One region of the Thermobifida halotolerans genome, then DNA from elsewhere that is predicted to be linked to it. Evidence: riboswitches for the same ligand, from Rfam matches in the RefSeq annotation. Region 1 holds a riboswitch; the other holds the start of a gene.
The links. Region 1 has a riboswitch for cobalamin ahead of cobN (cobaltochelatase subunit CobN). Riboswitches for the same ligand answer to the same signal wherever they lie in the genome.
Positions count from the first base shown of each region.

Region 2: another riboswitch for cobalamin. It lies ahead of NI17_RS00675 (ABC transporter substrate-binding protein); the one in region 1 lies ahead of cobN (cobaltochelatase subunit CobN).

Region 1 is NZ_CP063196.1:4,969,551-4,979,607, forward strand. Features, by position in the region: gene NI17_RS22200 (helix-turn-helix domain-containing protein) at 1-5, opposite strand, end outside; gene NI17_RS22205 (hypothetical protein) at 217-633, shown strand; gene NI17_RS22210 (hypothetical protein) at 633-881, shown strand; gene NI17_RS22215 (ATP-binding protein) at 878-1,294, shown strand; gene NI17_RS22220 (helix-turn-helix domain-containing protein) at 1,451-1,954, shown strand; gene NI17_RS22225 (precorrin-2 C(20)-methyltransferase) at 2,021-3,550, opposite strand; gene NI17_RS22230 (precorrin-8X methylmutase) at 3,547-4,227, opposite strand; gene NI17_RS22235 (nitrite/sulfite reductase) at 4,224-5,414, opposite strand; cobalamin riboswitch at 5,431-5,624, shown strand; gene cobN (cobaltochelatase subunit CobN) at 5,733-9,374, shown strand; gene cobF (precorrin-6A synthase (deacetylating)) at 9,371-10,057, shown strand, end outside.
Region 2 is NZ_CP063196.1:155,952-166,008, reverse strand. Features, by position in the region: gene NI17_RS00710 (MBL fold metallo-hydrolase) at 1-242, shown strand, start outside; gene NI17_RS00705 (class I SAM-dependent methyltransferase) at 300-932, opposite strand; gene NI17_RS00700 (helix-turn-helix domain-containing protein) at 998-1,465, shown strand; gene NI17_RS00695 (ABC transporter ATP-binding protein) at 1,417-3,369, opposite strand; gene NI17_RS00690 (lytic polysaccharide monooxygenase auxiliary activity family 9 protein) at 3,767-4,474, opposite strand; gene NI17_RS00685 (ABC transporter ATP-binding protein) at 4,721-5,554, opposite strand; gene NI17_RS00680 (FecCD family ABC transporter permease) at 5,574-6,599, opposite strand; gene NI17_RS00675 (ABC transporter substrate-binding protein) at 6,604-7,629, opposite strand; cobalamin riboswitch at 7,692-7,867, opposite strand; gene NI17_RS00670 (hypothetical protein) at 7,998-8,201, opposite strand; gene NI17_RS00665 (serine/threonine-protein kinase) at 8,379-9,383, opposite strand.

The DNA.
Region 1 (10,057 bases):
GGCATGTATCCAACTTTACCAGATGGCTATCTGGCTGCAGTTGTTCTCATGTGGAATCATTGCAGGTTGCGCGGATATCTGGAGGTGGAGGATGCGGGATTGGCACGATAACTATCGGGAGTTTGTAAGTGTCTCCCATAAAAGCGGCCCTGGTTCGGTGTAGGCGCACCGGACCAGGGCCTTAGCCCCCGACCTGACCAAACCAGGTGGTGACTCGTGCGTAAGGCTATCTCTCTCTGTTCCTGCTCCTTTCTGGGGACCGTTGTGCTGCTGGCGGCCCTCCGGCCCGTCCCCGCATCCCCCTCGCCTCGGCGGCGGCCGGTGGTCCACCGGCCCCGGCACGCCGCGCCGCCGCCCCGGCAGGCGCGGGCCATCCCGCCGCGCATCCCTGACTACCCCGAGTTCGTCAGGTGCGCCCGGCGGTACTCGGCCCTGTGGGAGATCACCTACGAATACGGCTCCCCCTGCCCCTACACCGCGCGCAACCGGGTCACCGGCAGGGTGGTGGCCGTGGACGATGTGGACCTGCTCGACCACATCCTGGCCACCTACGAGCCCCCGCACCCGGTGCGCGGCTACTACGGACAGCAGCGCAAGCGTGTCCGCGCCTACCTGAACGGCGGGGAGCAGTGATGGCCGACCACGTCCTCACCCCCGACCAGGTCGCGCTGCTGGCCGACGGCCGCGCCTATGTGGAAGACCACGCGCAAGGAATGGCCGTCGTCCTGGGTTCCGACCGGCTTATTCTGCCCGTCCACAGCGTGGAGCGGACGGTCACCGCGCTGGCCAACCTTGACAGCCTGCTCGGCGCGGCACTGTCGGCCGTGGCCCTGTACCGCCGCACCCACCCCTGGAACAGCCGTGGGAAGGAGTCGCGGTGAGCGTCGCGTTCACGTCCTTTCCCGGCCTGCCTACCAGTGTGGCCGCCGCCCGCCGGTTCGTGGCCGGAATCCTGCGCGCCTGCCCGGAGGCGACCGCGCCCGAGGAGGTGGTGGACCGGGCCGAGCTGATCACCTCAGAACTCTGCACGAACGCCCTGCGGCACACCCGCTCCGGCGACCCCGGGCAGACCTTCACCGTGTGGATACGGGTGGACGAACACGGCGTGCGCGGCGAGGTCCACACCGAGCCCGTCCGGCTGCCCCACCTCGTGCCGCAGGTGGTGGAATCCCACCCGTGGTGCGAGTCCGGCCGGGGCCTGTTCCTCGTGGACCAGTTGGCCACCAAGTGGGGAACCCTCTCCCCGTGGGAGAACGGCGTGTACTTCCTGCTCGCCTGGCCCCAACCCCGGTGACGCTTCCTGACGCCGGGGGCCGGTTCTCCGCGATCCTCGGCCCCCGGCGTCGATCTCAACGCCTGTCTGTCCGCGCCCCCGGTCGGGGGTGAGGGCCTGCGATCACCCGCCACCCGACCGCGACCGTCCGCCCGCACCAACCCCGGAAAGCCGCCCGTGCCCGCACCGCTGATCACCCGCGCCGCCCTCAAGGTCGCCATCACCGCCCGCGAACTCAACCCCGACCACCCCGTCTTCCCCACCGAGTTCTGGACGCATCCGGTCGTCGCCCGGGCCGTGGCCCGCCTCGACACCACCACCCTCATCCGCCAGGCCCGCACACTCACCCCCATCACCCAGGAACAACTCGCCCACCTCACCGGACTCACCCAGGCCACCATCTCCCGCATCGAACACGGCCGCACCCAACTGCGCGACCTCGACCGGATCCACACCCTCCTCACCGGCCTCGGCGCACCCCACCCCCCAGCCCTGAAAAACACCGACCCCCTGGACGGCTACACCGTCCGCGCCGTCATCGCCGAAAACACCGACGGCCACCTGGTCGTCCTCCACGCCCCCACCCAATCGATCACCGAAGCCCTCACCCACACCGGAAAACCCGCCGCCACACCACTCCCACCATCCCCCACCCACCCCGAATGGCCCCCACCCCAATAGCGGGGATCGTGGCGCCAGGGACACTTTCCCGCGCCTTCATGCCTCTGGCGCCGCGCCCTCCGCCTGCTAGTCCGGCACGTACCGCCGGGTCCACACCGCGCCCGACGGGGTCATCGAGGTGCCGGAGGAGCCCACGATGAGCAGGCAGCGCATGTCGATACCGTCCGGGTCGAGCTTCTCCAGGGTGGTGACCTCCACCGACTCGCCGTCGCGGCCCACGTTCCGGCCGACCACCACCGGGGTGTCGCCGGGGCGGTGCCGCAGCAGCACCTCGCGGGCCCGCGCCACCTGGGTCGTGCGGGACCGGGACGCGGGATTGTAGACCGCGATGACCAGGTCGGCGCGGGCCGCCGCCTCCAGGCGCGCCTCGACGACCTCCCACGGTTTGAGCCGGTCGGACAGGCTCAGCACCGCGAAGTCCCCGCCGACCGGCGCGCCCGCCCGCGCGGCGACCGCCTGCACCGCCGTCAACCCGGGCAGCACCCGCACCGGAACATCCGCGTAGCGGGGGTCCTGCGCCGCCTCGAACACCGCGGAGGCCATGCCGAACACCCCGGCGTCCCCGCCCGACACCACGGCCACCCGCTCCCCGGCCAACGCCAGGTCGAGGGCGAGCCGTGCCCGGTCCACCTCCACCGTGTTGCCGCTGGAGTGCCGCCGCTGGCCGGGCCGCACAGGGACGCGGTCCACGTACGGGCCGTAGCCGACGACGTGGTCGACCTCGGCGAGCGCCCGTGCCGCCTCCGGGGTCAACCACTGCTCCCCGGCCGGACCGAGCCCGACCACGAGCAGTTCGGCGGGCGCCGCGCGGTCGGCCGCAGTGGTCTCTCCGACCGCGTGGGACCGGGTGGCCGCCCCTCCGTTGCGGGGGGCGTCGTCGCCGGTGGCCAGGACCATCGAGAAGTAGGGCACGCTCGCCGGGTCCACGTCCCCCACCGGCAGCACCCGCTGCCCGTCCATGGAGGCGCGCTCCACGTAGACGGCGTCGTCGAGCCGCCCGGCCTGCGCCAGGGCGTCGCGGACCCCCTCGAACGTCCGGCCCAGCTTCATGATCGCCACGCCGTCGGTGTCGGCCAGCCGCCGCGCCAGTTCGGGCACGGGCAGGGTGCCGGGCAGCACCGTGAACACGTCGGTGCGGCGCACCAGTGGGCGCGCCACCGCCGCCGAGGCCGCCGACACCGAGGTCACCCCGGGCACCACCTCGGCCGGGAACCGGGGCGCCAACCGGTCGTGCAGGTACATGTAGGAGCCGTAGAACAGCGGGTCGCCCTCGCACAGCACCACCACGGCGCGGCCCCGCTCCAGGTGCGCGGCCAGGCGCTCGGCGGAGGCGTCGTAGAACTCCGCGATGGCGCCCTCGTACCCGCCGGGGTGGTCGGTGGTTCCGGTGGTGACCGGGTAGACGAGGCGCTCCTCGACCACGCCGTCCGGGATCAGCTCGGCGGCGATGGACCGCGCGATGGAGCGGCCGTGGGTGCCCGAGTAGTAGGCGACGACGTCGGCCTCGGCGATGAGGCGGGCGGCCTTGCGGGTGATCAGTTCCGGGTCTCCGGGACCCAGGCCGACGCCGTAGAGGCGGCCGGAGGTGCTGCTCATTCCTTCTCCTGGGCGAGTGCGTTGATCGCGGAGGCGGCCATGGCGGAGCCGCCGCGTCGGCCGCGCACCACCAGGTGGGGGATGTCCGCCGGGTGCGCCACCAGGGCTTCCTTGGATTCGGCGGCGCCGATGAACCCGACCGGGACGCCGATGACCGCCGCGGGGCGGGGCGCGCCCGCGTCGACCATCTCCAGCAGGTGGAACAGGGCGGTGGGGGCGTTGCCGATCGCGACGACCGCGCCCTCCAGGCGGTCGGCCCACAGCGACACCGCCGCCGCCGAGCGGGTGGTTCTCCACTCTTCGGCGAGCGCGGGGACGCGGGGGTCGCGCAGCAGGCACAGCACCTCGTTGTCGGCGGGCAGTCGCGTGCGCGTCACTCCGGAGGCGACCATGTGGGCGTCGGTGAGGATCGGTGCCCCGGAGCGCAGCGCGGTCCGGGCAGCCGCCACCAGATCGGGATGGACGACCAGGTCGCGGCTGAGGTCCGGCTGTCCGCAGGCGTGGATCATGCGGACGGCGACCCGCTCGGCGTCGGCGGGCAGTCCGGACAGGTCGGCCTCGGCGCGGATGGTGGCGAAGGAGCGGAGGTAGATCTCGGCGCCGTCGGTCTCGTACTCGTAGCGGCGGGGTGGTCGGACCGGTCGGCCGTGGCTGTCGGGACGTGGATGTGGTGTCACGTGCTGCTCCCGATGAGGATGCGGGTGTGTGGGGTGTGCGGGGCGCCGCAGGCGCGTTCGCAGCCGGCGACGTGGACGGGGAGTCCGTCGTCGCGGACGTCGGTGGTCTCGAGGCGTCGGACCAGGTCGGCCGCGCGCGAGCGGGTGTCGCCCCGGCTCCGGGAGCAGCCGGGGGAGCCGACGCAGGCGCTGACCCGGCTCCACGGGGAGTCCGGGTCCAGGACCAGGCCGGCCGCGGCGAGCGAGGCGGCGGCCCGCTCGGCGCGGTCCGCGCCGAGCGGGGCCACGACGGCGCCGCGCCACGGGGTGAGGACGATCGTTTCCGAGCCGTGCCCCGCCGAGTCGAGAAGCGCCCTCTGGAGGGCCGGGGTGAGGATGCCGAGCGGGACCGAACCCGCCACCGCGGCCTCGGAGTCCGACACGGGAAGAATGCCGTGGCGCCCGTTCCGCCGCCGTTTCTCGGCGTCCGGCCCGCCGGTCTCGCCGGTGTCGCCGGAGGACTCCGGGAATTCGGCCCCGTCGAGCAGCTCCCGGCCTTTTCCGGGAAGCCGGCGCACATTCCACAGGTCCGCGCGCAGGTCGAGAAAGCGAAGCGCAAGCGCGGTCAGCGCCGAGGCGATTTCCTCCCGCGCCACCACGGGACCGGGCAGGGCGCCGACACGCAACTGCGCCGATTCCCCGTCGACCGCGCGGGCCCCCAGGTCGCAGGGCATTTCGGCGAGGTCGGCGCGGCCGTCGTCGAGGCCGAAGAGAAAGCGTCCCGGCAGCTCTGCCAGGCGCGGATCGGCGCACAGGGCGCGGTCCAGGGCGGCCACCACGGGCCGCACGTCCATTCGTCCTCCGACAATCCCGGAAAGGGGCGAGGCGACGATGTTGCGCACCCGCTCGTGGGCGAAGGACGGCAGAAAGCCGGCAGCGGCCACAGAATCCGACAGATCGTTCGGAATCTCCCCTTCGGGGGTTGTGGAAATCCCCCTGATCTGAACGTTGCCGCGCGAGGTCAGGTGGAGGTCGCCGTCGCCGAAGTCGGCCGCGATCCGGCTGAGCGCCGCCAGTCCCCGGCGGCCGATCCGGCCGCCGGGGACACGGATCCGCAGCAGCGCGCCGTCGGCCGCGAGGTGCGGTCGCAGCACCCCGGGGCAGCGGTCGGGAGGCAGTGGGTTGAACACCGGCACATGGTTGCACACGCTCTCACCGGGTGGGTTATGGTGGGCTCGCCGTGGTGAACGGGAAGCCGGTGCGGAACCGGCGCGGCCCTCGCCACTGTGATCGAGGAGTCGTCGGGCCTCACCCGGGTTGGGCAACCACCCCGGGGACCACTGGGGGACCACCCGGGAAGGTCGGCCCGTCGACGGTGACTCGTCAGCCAGGAGACCGGCCACGGCACGTCATGTCCACGAGGGTTTGGAGACATCGACCATGGCCCGTGCCGTGCCGCGCCCCGCGCCGCCTCCGGCGTTCCCGCCGCCGTCCCCCCTGATCGCCGGACTCCGGGCGGGCCGCCGATGCCCCGCGTAGCGCTGCTCTCCACGTCCGACACCGACCTGCTGTCGGCCCGCGCCAGCGGCGCGGACTACGTCTGGGCCAACCCGTCGCGCATCAGTGTCACCGGTGACGGCCCCGGCTCGCTTCCCGCGCTCCTCGACGGCGCCGACCTGGTGGTCGTGCGCATCCTGGGCTCCGCCCGCTCCTGGCAGCAGGGACTCGACCGGGTCCTGGCCCGCGGGGTTCCGGTCGTGGTGCTCGGCGGGGAGCAGACCCCCGACGCGGAGCTGATGGCCCACTCCACCGTGCCCGTCGGCACCGCCGCGGAGGCCCACCGCTACCTGGCCTACGGCGGCCCGGCCAACCTCGCCGCGCTGCACGGCTTCCTCTGCGACACCGTACTGCTGGGCGGGGAGGGCTTCGACCCGCCGACCGAGCTGCCCGAATGGGGCCTGCTCGACCGGCCGCCCCGCCCCGGCGCGGAAGGCGCGGAACCGGACGCCGCGCTGCCGAGGGTCGGCATCCTCTACTACCGCGCCCACCAGGTCAGCGGAAACACCCGCTTCGTGCACGACCTGGCCGACGCCGTCGACGCCACCGGCGAGGCCGTCGCCGTCCCCCTCTACTGCTCCTCGCTGCGCGGCGCGCCCGCGGACCTGATCGCCGAGTTGGGCACGCTCGACGCCCTGGTGGTCACCGTGCTGGCCGCCGGCGGCGCCCGCCCGGCCACCGCCGGAGCCGGGGGCGACGACGAGGCGTGGGACGTCGCCGAGCTGGCGCGCCTCGACGTCCCGATCCTGCAGGCCCTCTGCCTGACCTGGGGACGCGACCAGTGGGAGGCCTCCGACGACGGCGTCTCCCCGATGGACTCCGCCTCCCAGATCGCCGTCCCCGAGTTCGACGGCCGCATCATCACCGTGCCGTTCTCCTTCAAGGAGTTCGACGACGAGGGCCTGCCCCGCTACGTCACCGACCCGGAGCGGTGCCGCCGCGCCGCCGACATCGCCGTCGCCCACGCCCGCCTGCGGCACACCCCTCCCGAGCGGCGCCGCGTCGCGGTCGTGCTGTCGGCCTACCCCACCAAGCACTCCCGCGTCGGCAACGCCGTGGGCCTGGACACCCCGGTCTCGGCGGTGCGCCTGCTGCGCGCCATGCGCGACGCGGGATACGACCTGGGCGACGGACTGCCCGGACTGGATCTCGCCGACGACACCGAGGCGGGCAACACGCTCATCCACGCGCTCATCGAGGCCGGAGGCCAGGACGAGGAGTGGCTGACCGCCGAGCAGATGGCGGGCAACCCGGTCCGCATCCCCGCCGAACGCTACCGCGAGTGGACCGCCGAGCTGCCCGCCGAACTCACCGACGCGATGGCCGAGGCGTGGGGCGAGCCGCCCGGCACGCTCTTCGTCGACGACGGCGACATCGTGCTGGCCACCCTCCAGGCGGGCAACGTGGTGCTCATGATCCAGCCGCCGCGCGGGTTCGGCGAGAACCCGGTGGCGATCTACCACGACCCCGACCTGCCGCCCTCGCACCACTACCTGGCCGCCTACCGGTGGCTGGAGCGCGGCTTCGGCGCCCACGCGATCGTCCACCTGGGCAAGCACGGTTCCATGGAGTGGCTGCCCGGCAAGAACGCCGCGCTGTCGGCGGCGTGCGCCACCGACGCGGCGGTCGGCGCGCTGCCGCTGGTCTACCCGTTCCTGGTCAACGATCCGGGGGAGGGGGCGCAGGCCAAGCGGCGCGCGCACGCCACCATCGTCGACCACCTCGTGCCGCCGATGGCGCGCGCCGAGTCCTACGGCGACATCGCCCGGCTGGAGCAGCTCCTCGACGAGCACGCCAACATCGCCGCGATGGACCCGGCGAAACTGCCCGCGATCCGCGCGCAGATCTGGACCCTGATCCAGGCCGCGAAACTCGACCACGACCTGGGGCTGTCCGAACGGCCGCACGACGCCGAGTTCGACGACTTCCTGCTGCACGTCGACGGCTGGCTGTGCGAGGTCAAGGACGCCCAGATCCGCGACGGACTGCACGTCCTGGGCGCGGCCCCCACCGGGCCGGCCCGCGTCAACCTGGTGCTGGCGATCCTGCGCGCCTCCCAGGTGTGGAGCGGGCAGGCGGGCGCGGTCCCGGGCCTGCGCCGCGCGCTCGGACTGGACGGCGACACCGGCGACCTCGCGCGGGTCGACGCCGTCGAGGCGCGCGCCCGCGCCCTGGTGGAGGCCATGGAGGAGGCCGACTGGGACCCCGGCGCGGCACAGGCCGCGGCCGAGCGGCTGGGGGAGGCCGACCCCGACGTGGTGCGCGTCCTGCGGTTCGCCGCCGAGGAGGTCGTTCCGCGCCTGGCCGGGACCGGCCACGAGATCGACGCCGTCCTGCACGCCCTCGACGGCGGCTACGTCCCGGCGGGACCGTCCGGGTCGCCGCTGCGCGGCCTGGTCAACGTGCTGCCCACCGGCCGCAACTTCTACACCGTCGACCCGCGCGCCGTGCCCAGTCGGCTCGCCTACGAGACGGGCGCCGCGCTGGCCGACGCCCTGATCGACCGCTACCGTGCCGAGACCGGCGAGTATCCGCGCTCGGTGGGCCTGTCGGTGTGGGGCACCTCGGCCATGCGCACCTCCGGTGACGACATCGCCGAGGTGCTGGCCCTCCTCGGGGTGCGCCCCGAGTGGGACGAGGAGTCCCGGCGCGTGCGGAAGCTGACCGTCATCCCGCCGCAGGAGCTGGGACGGCCCCGCATCGACGTCACCGTCCGCATCTCCGGGTTCTTCCGGGACGCCTTCCCGCACGTCGTCGCGATGCTCGACGACGCCGTCCGGATGGTCGCCGAACTGGACGAACCCGACGAGGTCAACTACGTCCGCGCCCACGCCCGAAGGGACCTGGCCGAGCACGGCGACGCCGACCGCGCGGTGCGGCGGATCTTCGGCTCCCGGCCCGGCTCCTACGGCGCGGGCATCCTCCAGCTCATCGACTCCGGGAACTGGCGCACCGACGCCGACCTCGCCGAGGTCTACACCGCGTGGGGCGGTTTCGCCTACGGCCGCGGCCTGCACGGCGAGCCCGCCGCCGAGGACATGCGCGCCAACTACCGGCGTATCGCGGTGGCGGCGAAGAACACCGACACCCGCGAGCACGACATCGCCGACTCCGACGACTACTTCCAGTACCACGGCGGTATGGTCGCCACCGTGCGTGCCCTCACCGGCGCCGCCCCGAGGGCCTACATCGGCGACTCCACCACCCCCGACCAGGTGCGTACCCGGTCGTTGGGGGAGGAGACCGCCCGCGTGTTCCGGGCGCGGGTCGTCAACCCCCGGTGGCTGGCGGCGATGCGCCGCCACGGCTACAAGGGCGCGTTCGAGTTGGCGGCGACCGTCGACTACCTGTTCGGTTACGACGCGACCGCCGGTGTGGTCGCCGACTGGATGTACGAGACCCTCGCCCAGACCTACGTCCTGGACGCCGAGAACCAGGAGTTCCTGCGCCAGGCCAATCCGTGGGCGCTGCGCGGCATCGTCGAACGGCTCACCGAGGCCGCCGACCGCAAGCTGTGGGAGGCGCCCGATCCCGCGACGATGGACGCGCTGCGCCAGGTCTACCTCGACGTCGAGGGGGACCTGGAGGACCGGGGGACGGAGCGCCCATGACCCGGCGGGCGCTGCTCATCGGCATCGGTCCGGGCGGGCCCGACCAGCTCACCGTCGAGGCGGTCCGGGCGCTCAACGAGGTCGACGTCTTCCTGGTCGCCGACAAGGAGGCGGAGGCGGGCCGGGCGGGCACCGGCGACCTCGTGGCGCTGCGCGAGGAGATCTGCCGCCGCCACATCACCGGGGACGGCTACCGGATCGTCGCGGTACCGGACCCGCCCCGGGACCGCGCCCCCAAGACGGACCGCGCGTACGGCGACGAGGTCCGGGACTGGCACGCCGCCCGGGCCCGCGCCTACGCGCGCGTCCTCCTCGAACAGACCGGTCCCGACGACACGGTCGGTTTCCTGGTGTGGGGCGACCCGAGCCTCTACGACAGCACGATCCGGGTGGTGGAGCGGGTCCGTGAGACCGGTGAGGTGGACCTCGACTACCGGGTGGTTCCCGGGGTCAGCAGTGTCCAGGCGCTCGCCGCCCGGTACCGGCTGGTGCTCAACCGGATCGGCAGCCCGGTCACCGTCACCACCGGTCGGCGGCTGGCCACCGACGTCGCCTCCGGCGCCGACAACCTGGTGGTGATGCTCGACGGCAACCTGGCCTGCGCCGACCTGCCCGGCGACGCCTGGGACATCTGGTGGGGCGCCAACCTCGGCACCGACGGTGAGGAGTTGGTCGCCGGGCCG
Region 2 (10,057 bases), 640 kb from region 1:
CGGTGCCCGCCACCACCAGGACCCACGACTACGTCCCCCGCCTGCTGGAGGCGCTGGACCATCCGCGCACGGTGGTGCCGGTGCACTGGGACGTCTTCGAGGTGCCGCTGGCCAACCCGCCCCAGCAGGATCCGACCACGGCGTTCTCGGTCGCGGGGTTCGCCGACGCGGTACGTGCGGCGAGTCCGGCCACCGAGGTTGTCGTTCCGGAGTACCTCACCCCCTACACCTTCTCGCGATGACCTCGGCACCAGGGGGCTTTCGCTGATCCGGGCCCCGTGGTGCGGCGGTCGCCGCGGTCAGGGCCGGTGTGCGGCCACCCGGTCGAAGAAGCCGAGCGCCAGGCGTTCGTGCCGGTCGACCACGAAGCCCTGCTCCCCGGCGATGTCCACGGGACGCCGCCGGGGGGCGGTGCCTCGCCGCCGGGCCCGCATCGGCTCGATCCAGCGGAACGGGACCCGCGTGTACTCGATGTGGTCCAGCAGCAGCAGCCGGCCGCCCGGGCGCAGCACCCGGCGCATCTCGGCGAGGGTGGCGGCCTGGTCGGGGATCTCGCACAGCGCCAGGGTGCACACGACCGTATCGAAGCTCTCGTCGGGGAAGGGCAGCGTCCTGGCGTCCTCCTCGCGCAGTTCCACGGGGAAGTCGACCCGGTCGGCCGCGATCCGCGCCTGGGCCAGCATGCCCGGGCTCAGGTCGATGCCGACCACCTCGTCCACCTTGTCGGAGTAGTGGGCGAGGTTGCGCCCGGTGCCCACGGCCACCTCCAGCACCCGCCCGCGCGCCTGGCCGCACACCTGTTCCCGGACGTCTCCGAGGATCCGCCGTTCCAGGGCCGCGCCTCTGTCGTACCCGGCGGCCCTGCGGTCCCAGAACCGCCGGGTGTCGATGACGGCTCGGTCCTGGAGCGCCCTGTTGGACTGCTGTCTCATGGTTTCCCGCCGTTTCCCGTCGTTCACGGTTGACTTCTACCTCCAGTGTGGAAGTTAATGTCAACATGAAGTCAAGTACTGTGGAGCTGTCCATCGGAGAACTCGCCGAACGGTTCGGGCTCGCCACGCACGTGCTGCGGCACTGGGAGTCGATGGGGCTGCTGCGCCCGGCCCGGCGGGTCAACGGGCGCCGCCGCTACACCCCCGACCACCTGGCCCAGGTCGCGTTGATCCTGCGCGGCAAGGACGCCGGTTTCAGCCTGGAGCAGCTGCGGGAGATCCTCGACGCGCCCGACGGGGCCGCCCGCCGCGCGCTCATGAGCGAGCACCTGGCCGTTCTGGACACCAAGATCGCCCAGCTCCAGGTGGCCCGCTCGCTCGTCGAGCACACCCTGTCGTGCGACGCCGACGACTTCCTGACCTGCCCTAACATGCGCGCGATGCTTGACGAGCTGGTGCTTCGCGCTCTGGCGTCCCCGGCGGATCAGGCCGAGCGCAGACCGTCCTCGTGTGTGGCCGGAACACTCCGGTAGGCCGACGCCTGGAGCGAGTACAGCTCGGCGTAGAGCCCCTGGTCGCGCATGAGCTGGTCGTGGGTGCCGTGTTCCACGACGCGGCCCTGGTCCAGTACGTAGACGCGGTCGGCCATGCGCACGCTGGCCAGGCGGTGGGTGATGAGCACGACCGCGCTGCCGGTGCGGCGGGCGTGCTCGTGGATCGACGCGAACAGTCGGTGCTCGGCGCGGGCATCGAGCGCGGCGGTGGGCTCGTCGCAGATCAACAGGGGCGCGTCGCGGTAGAAGCCGCGGGCCGCGGCCAGGCGCTGCCACTGGCCGCCCGACAGTTCCTGGCCCGCGGCGAAGCGGCGGTCCAGCAGGGTGTCCCAGCCGTGGCCGAGTTCGGAGACGACCTCGTCGGCTCCCGAGCGGCGGGCGGCCTCCTCCAGTCGCGCGTCGTCGTCGGGGCTGCTCATGGTGACGTTGCGGCGGGCCGACAGCGGCCAGTGCGTGTGGTCCTGGGCGATGACCGCGATGTGCTCGCGCAGCGCGTGGGTGTCGACGCCGGCGAGGTCGGTGCCGTCCCACAGGACCCGGCCCCGGTCGGGTCGGTAGAGCCCGGCCAGCAGCTTGGACAGGGTGGTCTTGCCGGAGCCGTTCTCGCCGACCAGCGCGATCGTCTCGCCGCGGCGGATGCGCAGACTCACCCCGGCGAGCGCGGGCTCCTCCTTGCCCGGATAGGTGAAGGTCACGTCGTCCACGGTGACCTGGTCGAAGGTGGTGGGCGCGGGCAGCGGCGCGGGCGGCGGCAGCCACTTCTCGGCGTGCTCGCAGAAGTCCAGGTAGTCGTGGAAGTACAGCCCGGACTCGTAGGTGCTGTTGACCGAGTGCAGTGCGGCGGCCAACTCCGACCGGCCGGTGCGGATGGCGAGTACCGCGGTGCCCGCCACCGCCAGCGGCATCATCCCGTTGACCAGCAGCAGGCCCAGGACGACGTAGGTCAGCGCAGAGGCGGCGCCGCCCGCGCCGTCGCCGAACAGCCGCACCAGGGTCTGGCGGCGGGCCAGGTCCAGTTGCACGTCACGTTCGTGTCCGGCGATCGCGGCGAACTCGGCGAGCAGGGGCCCGCGCATGGTGAAGGAGCGCATCTCGGCGCAGGTGTCCCGGGTGGTCATCAGATCGTCCAGCATGCCCTTGCGGCGTCGGCTGTCGGTGATCGCCAGCAGCCAGGTGTAGCGCATGCGGGCCGCCCGCGCCGCCGCCCACCCCTCGGGCAGCACGGTGAGCAGCAGCAGCGGGAGCAGGACGGGGTGCAGCACTCCCAGCACTCCGGCCGCGGCGCAGATGCCGACCAGCCCGGTGAGGATGTCGATGGTGTGGCTGACGAGGCGTTTGGTCTCGCTGGCGCCGCGTACCGACGCGCGGAACATGCGGTCGTGGAAGTCGTTGTCGTCGAAGGCCAGGACCTGGACGGCGGTGGCCAGTTCCATCAGGCGCGTCTCGGCGGCCTGCTCCACGTACGGCTCCAGCCGCGACTGCGCCCATCCGGCCGCCGCCGACAGCGCCCCGCGCAGCACGGTGGCCGCTGCCACCAGCACCAGCGCGGGGAGCGCGGCGCGCACCCGGTCGGGGGTGGGGCCCTCGGCGAAGAGTTCTTCGAGCACTCCGGCGGTGGCGACCAGTGCGACCGCGGTGAAGATCCCGGAGGCGATGTTGAAGGCGACGGTGGCCGCGGTGTCGCGGGGCGAGGCCCGCCACGCCAGGGCCAGGGCCCGGACCACGAGACCGGGTAGCCGTCCGGCCATGCGCGTCCACCCGGTCCGCATGATCTCCTGGTCGTGGCGGTACCACTGGGGTGCGGCCAACTCCGGCAGTTCGAGCCCGGTCGCCGCCCCCCTGCCCCTGGTCTTCTTCTCCGCCCCGGCCTTTTTGGATCGCACGCGCACCTCCGCACAGTCGACGCCGCCTCGATGATGGCGTCGCGCGCGGTGCGGCGCAGGGGGTTTTCCGGGCCGGGCGGAATTAGGAGCGGTCCGAATCCCGCCGCCGCCCCACCCGTCCGCCGGGCCGGCCCGGTACCGGTCGGTACCGCACAGGGCGTGCGGCTCGGTGCCGTGGCCGGTGAACCGGGTCCGCACCGGGGCCTTCCGCCCCTCCCGGCGGCGTGGCGCGTCCCGTTCCGGTCTCAGCGCGTCCCCTTCGGGAAGCGTCGCAACACGCTCCTGTTGCGGTCGGCACCATACCCGAGCGCTGGGCGGCGGGGTGGTCGGCCGCGCGGCCTCCGCTCGCCGTGGGGACGAGAACACGAACGGAGACCGCGCGGCGCCCCTCGCGGGGTCAGCCGGGGAAGACCACGTCACTGCACGCGTAGAACGTCTGGTCGTAGTGGCTGGCCTTCCAGATCATGTAGACGACGTGGCGACCGGTGCGCCCGGGGGCGTGGACGTCGATGTCGATCGACACGCCGTTGAGGGGGTACTGGCTTTCGGGACGCCCCTCGCCCGGCGCGAGGACCCCGGTGTCGGCCACCAGTTCCAGGTCGTCCCAGCCGAGCGGTTCGGTGACGGGGTCGTAGCCCTGCTCGGTGACGTAGATCCGGATGTAGTCGGCGCCGTGGTGGGCCTGGTCGTGCACGGTGACGGTGAAGTCGTTGTCGACCTCGGTGGCGTGCCACTCGCCGGGCACGTCCAGCGCGGCGTAGCGGTCGCCGCCGGTGCGGCCCGCGCTGCACAGCTGCCCGTCGGGGATCACGGCCTGGTGGTTTCCGGCCACGTGCTCGCGGTACAGGCCGTTCCAGTTCCACATGGCGGTGGTGTCGGCCTGCCAGGCCTGCCAGCACATGGGGTCCTCGGTGGCCATGTCGGGAGACTGGAAATCGCTGCCCCACCGCTCCCAGCAGCCGTAGTTGCGGGACGGCGGGTCGATGGTGGATCCGTGCGCGGACGCGCTGCCCGTCATGACGGTCGAGAGCAGCAGTGTGCTCGCGGACGCCACGACCAGCGCCCGCCGCCCGAGGCGACGGCGGGCATGCCCTGCGGAAGACATGGGACCTCCACTCCGAAACGGGGTTTTCGGTGCTGTGCTCCCGCAGGGATAGTAGGCAGGCAATCTCTGCGTAATCAATACATAACAGCACGGAAAACTGCTTTCCGTACAGAGAGCGCCACTTTGCGCAATCGCCTCCTGTGCCTTCCCGCAGGCGGCAGACCGCGACGGCACCTCCGCGGACGGCGGCCCGGTGAACGGTCCCTCCCACCGGAAGGGGCCCGCGCCGCCGAAGCGCCGCCCGCGTCACCCCCCGGCGCGGGGGAGGTCTCCGACCGTGTCGGCCCCCGCGGGCGCCGGGTCCCCGTTCCCCGGGACCGGGGGCAGGAAGCGGACGGAGGGGCTGCCGTTCGGGCCGTCGCGGGTCACCACGGCGCGGACGTTGTAGACGTCGGCGATCAGCTCCTCGGTCAGCACCTGCTCGGGCGTCCCCGCCGCGACGGCCCGGCCGTGCTTGAGCACCACCAGGCGGTCGCAGAACATCGCCGCGAGGTTGAGGTCGTGCAGCGCGACCACGCTGGTGACCGGGAGGCGCGCGACGAGGGCGAGCAGCTCCAACTGGTACTGGATGTCCAGGTGGTTGGTGGGCTCGTCCAGCAGCAGTTCGCGTGGCCGTTGGGCGAGGGCCCGGGCGATCTGCACCCGCTGGCGCTCTCCCCCGGACAGGGTGTGCCAGGACTGCCCGAGCCGCTCCTCCAGCCGGGTGTGGCGGACGGCCTCGCGCACCGCCTCCTCGTCCTCCGCGGTGCGGGCCGCCCAGGGGCGCCGGTGCGGGATCCGCCCCAGGCGCACCACGTCGAGGACGCTCATGTCGACCTGGGTGGTGGCGTGCTGCTCGACGACGGCGACCCGCCGCGCGACGGCCCTGCGGCCCAGCGTCTCCAGGGGATTCCCGTCGAGCCGGACCACCCCCGACGACGTCGGCCGCACCCCGGCGAGCAGGCGCAGCAGCGTCGACTTCCCCGAACCGTTGGGGCCGAGCAGTCCCACGGTCTCGCCCGCGCGGGGTTCGAGGCTCACCCCGTCGACGATCATCCTGCCGTCCGCCGTCCACGAGACGTTCTCCGCGTTCAGCCCCACGCCGCCTCCTCCGGCACGTTCACGTCCCCTTGCGTCCCCGGTAGAGGACGACCGCGAAGGCGGGCACCCCGACCAGTGAGGTCACCACCCCCACCGGGATCTCCTGCGGGTCCATGGCGGTGCGGGCGACGGTGTCGACCCACACCAGGAAGACCGCCCCCGCCAGGGCGGTGGTGGGCAGCAGCCGCCGGTGCCCGGAACCGACGAGGGCGCGCACGGCGTGCGGCAGCACCAGTCCCACGAACCCGATCGCTCCGGCCACGCTCACCAGGACGGCGGTCAGCAGGGCGGTGGCGGTGAGCAGCAGCAGCCGGACGCGGGCGACGGAGACGCCGAGCGAGGCCGCCGCGTCGCTGCCGAAGGCGAACGCGTCCAACGCGGTGGCGGTGTGGACGGCCACCAGCAGCACCGCGCCCAGGGCGGCGGCGCCCAGGGACACGTCGGTCCAGCTCGCGCCGCTGAGCGAGCCCAGCAGCCAGAACAGCACGCCGCGGGTCTGCTCGGCGTCGGCGGAGGAGATCACGATGAACGACGTCAGCGCCGAGAACAGCTGCATGGCGGCGACCCCGGAGAGGACGAGGCGGTCGGTGGTGCCGCCGGAGGCGTAGCCGAGCAGCAGCACGCAGGCGAAGGAGCACAGCGCTCCCGCGAAGGCACCCGCGGACAGCGACACCGCCCCGCCGCCCACGCCGAGCACCACCACCAGGACCGCCCCCGTCGAGGCGCCCGAGGAGACACCGAGCAGGAAGGGATCGGCGAGCGGGTTGCGCAGCAGGGACTGCAGGACCGCGCCGCAGACGCCGAGTCCCGCCCCGCACACCGCGGCGAGCAGGGTGCGGGGCAGCCGCAGGTCCCAGATGATCCCCTCGCGGATGGGGGTGAGGGCGGTCTCGCCTCCGCCGAGCCGGGAGGCGACGACCGCGGCGACGTCTCCGACGGCGATGTCGGCGGGACCGAACGTGATCGCCACGGCGACGGAGAGCACGAGCAGGACGAGGCCGCCCGTCCACAGCAGGAGGACCCCTCCGGGGCCGAGCCTGGTCACCGAGTCAGTCCACGAGGCCGAGGTCGCGCAGCCCCTGGGCGACCTTCTCGATCCCCTCGACGGTGCGGATCGACGGATTCATGGCAGCGCCGCTGAGCAGGATGTAGCGTTCGTTCCTCACCGCGTCCATGTGCTGGGTGACCGGATTGGTCTCCAGGAAGCGGATCTTGGCCTCCGCGGTCTCCGCGGTCTGTCTCTCGCGGGTGAGGTCGCCGATGACGAGGACGTCCGGATCGCGGTCGGCGACGGTCTCCCAGTTGATCTGGGGCCACTCGGCATGGGTGTCGTCGAAGACGTTGTCGGCGCCGACCGCCCCGGTGATGATCCCGGGCGCGCCGCAGCAGCCCGCCATGTAGGGGGCTTCGGAGTTGGCGAACCAGTAGAGGACGGTGACTCCGGAGGCGTCGACGTCGGCGGTGGCGGTGTCGACGCGCTCCTGGAGTTCGGCGACGAGTTCCTCGCCGCGCTCCGCGACCCCGAAGATCGCCGCGAGGTCGCGCACCTCCCCGTAGACGGCGTCCATCGTCAGCGGCTCCTCGCGGACGCCGTCCCCGTCGCCCTCGTTGGACTTGACGCAGTCGGCCGGGGACAGGTAGGTGGCCACTCCGAGGTTCTCGAAGTCCTCGCGCGCGGCGACCCCGCCCTCGCCGAGGGTGGAGGCGAACGACGCGGACACGAAGTCGGGCTCCTGCGCCAGGACCTTCTCGAAGGACGGCGCGTTGTCGGCCAGCCGGGGAACGGTGGCGTTGGCCTCCTCCAGCCCCTCGGCGACCGGGTCGGTCCAGGTCGCGGTCCCCACCATGCGGTCGGCCAGGCCGAGGGAGAGCAGGATCTCGGTGGAGCCCTGGTTCAACGAGACCGCCCGCTGCGGCGGGGCTTCGACGGTGACCTCCCGGCCGCAGTTCCCAACGGTCACGGGATAGCCGTCGGCGGCGTCGGCCGCGGGTTCGGCCGCCTGCGCGCCGCACGCGGTGAGCGGGAGGAGAAGGGGGAGGGCGATCGCGGCGAGGAGGCGTCGCGGTGACGACATGGTGGCTCCTGGTGCGTGAGGCTCGTTCGCGGAGCCTGGCGGCTGTTCGGCCTCCGTCCACGGCGCGGACGGAGGTGCCAGCAGGTCTTCGGGCTCGGGTTCGTCCGAACGGGGCGCCTTCCCGGAGGTCTCCCAGTGGCCGTTGCCCCGCCCGTCCCCCACACCGCTGCGCGTCAGCTCCGGATTCCCACCGGATTCCCTGGCCCAACGTGGGTTGACTGGCAGCCGCAACATACCACGCCGGTCTTCGGCTCCATCGAGCCTCCCCTGGACGCCGCGACCGCTCCGGGATCCGCCCCGCCGCGCACGCGGTCCCGTCCCGCCGGGGCTCGCCGCGGGGTGCGGCGGACCCCGGCGGGCGGGATCGCTCACTCCGAGGGCTCGGGCAGTTCCTCGCAGTCGATCTGCGGGTTGGCGCCCATGTAGTTCAGCGGACCGGCGACGACGGTGACGAGGGTGGTCCCGATCGACGCGCAGTTCTGCTCGGAGGTGTCGAAGTAGCCGCGCTGCCAGGCCGCCAACACTCCGATGGCCAGCCAGGCGACGACGATCAGCGATGCCAGACCGCGCACTGCTCCTCCTGGGGGGTCGGTGGTTCGTGTGCTCGTCCTACCCGGCGCGGGCGGGTCCATCCGAGGAGAATCCGGGAGGAGAGCTCCGGCCCCCGGCCCCGCGGAGAAGGACCTGACCACCGGAGTCGCCGCACCACCGCCGACGTGTTCACCCCGCTGTGGATTCGCTCGCGCCGGTCATTCCCGCCGGTCGGCCCTCTGCACGCGCCGGGGCGCCCGTCCAGGGGTCTGCCGCCGGAACGGCGCGACCGGTTGGGTGCGCACCGCCGAGCGCGACGGCGGTGCCGTGCGCGGCCGGGAGACCGCGCCGCAGCTTCGGGTCCGGCCGACGGCCAGTCCGCCGATCGCGGCGGCCAACTCCGCAGCTGAGGGCCTGCGGTCGGGGTCGGCGTCCAGCGCCGCCTGCACCCAGGGCAGCAGGCTCCGGGGGACACCGCGCAGGTCCGCCTGACCGTTGAGGACCCGCAGCGCCGTGTCGCGCACCGCTCCGGAGCCGAAGGGGCGCCGCCCGGTCGCGGCGTAGGCGACCAGTCCGCCCCAGGCGAAGACGTCGGCGGGGGGACCGGGAACGCGGTTGCGGAACTGTTCGGGGCTGATCCAGCCCGGCGAGCCGAGGATCTCCCCTGAATCGGTGTCGGCGGGCTCGTCGACGGTGCGGGCGATCCCGAAGTCGATCACCCGGGGACCGTCCTCAGCCAGCAGGACGTTGCCGGGCTTGAGGTCGCGGTGCACGATCCCCGATCGGTGGATGTCGGCCAGGGCCTCGGCCAGTCGTGCGGTGAAGTCCACCAGGTTCACGCCCGCCATCGGGCCGTCGGCGTCGACGGAGTCGCCCACCGTCGGCCCGAGGACGTGACGCATGGCCAGCCAGGGTCGGCGGGCGTGGAGGTCGGCGTCGATCGGCGCCGCGGTGCGGCGGGCGTCGACGCGGTCGAGCAGCGCGGCCTCACGGGCGAAGCGTTCCCGGTGGGCCGGGTCGGCGGCCGTCTCCGGACGCAGGGCCTTGACCGCGACCCGCTCCTCCGCCGGGCCGCGGGCCGCGTAGACCACCGCGGCGCCCCCCGACCCGATTCGTCCTGTGATCCGATATTTTTCTGTCTGTACCGGACCCGGTTTCTCCCCGTATCCGGTATCCGTTGTCGCCACATAGGGAACCGTCGCCGGTTCCCCGGGAAAAGCCATAGAGAACCCTCCGAGCGCAGAGCCGTCAGGTGCCATCATCGTGCGCACTTCCCGAAGCGGCCGCCTTACTCACACACATACACACAGAAGAGCGAAAAACGGTATCTTTTCGAGACGGAAAACCGCGGTCCGTAATACCGTCGGAGCCGCTACGGGGGCGCTGGCGCGGACCGGGGGTCTGGAATCCCGCACCTGCGCTTCGGCTGTCAGGGCGATCGCGGATCCCCGATGCTGGCCGGGGTGTCGCACGCACTGCTGCGCCGGGGCGCCTCCTGACGGGGCCTGGCACACTGCGGACGGTGAACTCTGGTGCCGCTGTTCCCGGTCGCTGTCTCCGCTCACGAAACGGTCAGATCCCGTCAGCTCCGTCGAGCCTGACCAGCGGAGTGCGTGAGGCCTCGACGTGGACGCGGATGATCGCCTCCCCCGGTAGGGGGCTTCCTCCACGGTCATCGACGGCCGATCAGAGCCTTGCCCTCGTCTCACCGAGGTTTGATGGCCGAGTTCGTGGCGGATACGGTCCCGCCGCCACTCCTGGCGAGGTCGAGGCATTCCACAGGACCCTCCGGAAGCGGGCCACCACCGGCTGCCGGTGGTGGCCCGCCCCGGACGGCCAGGGTGGAATACCTCCCCTTTCCCTGGGTTCTCCACAAAGACCCCCGCGCCCACCGCAG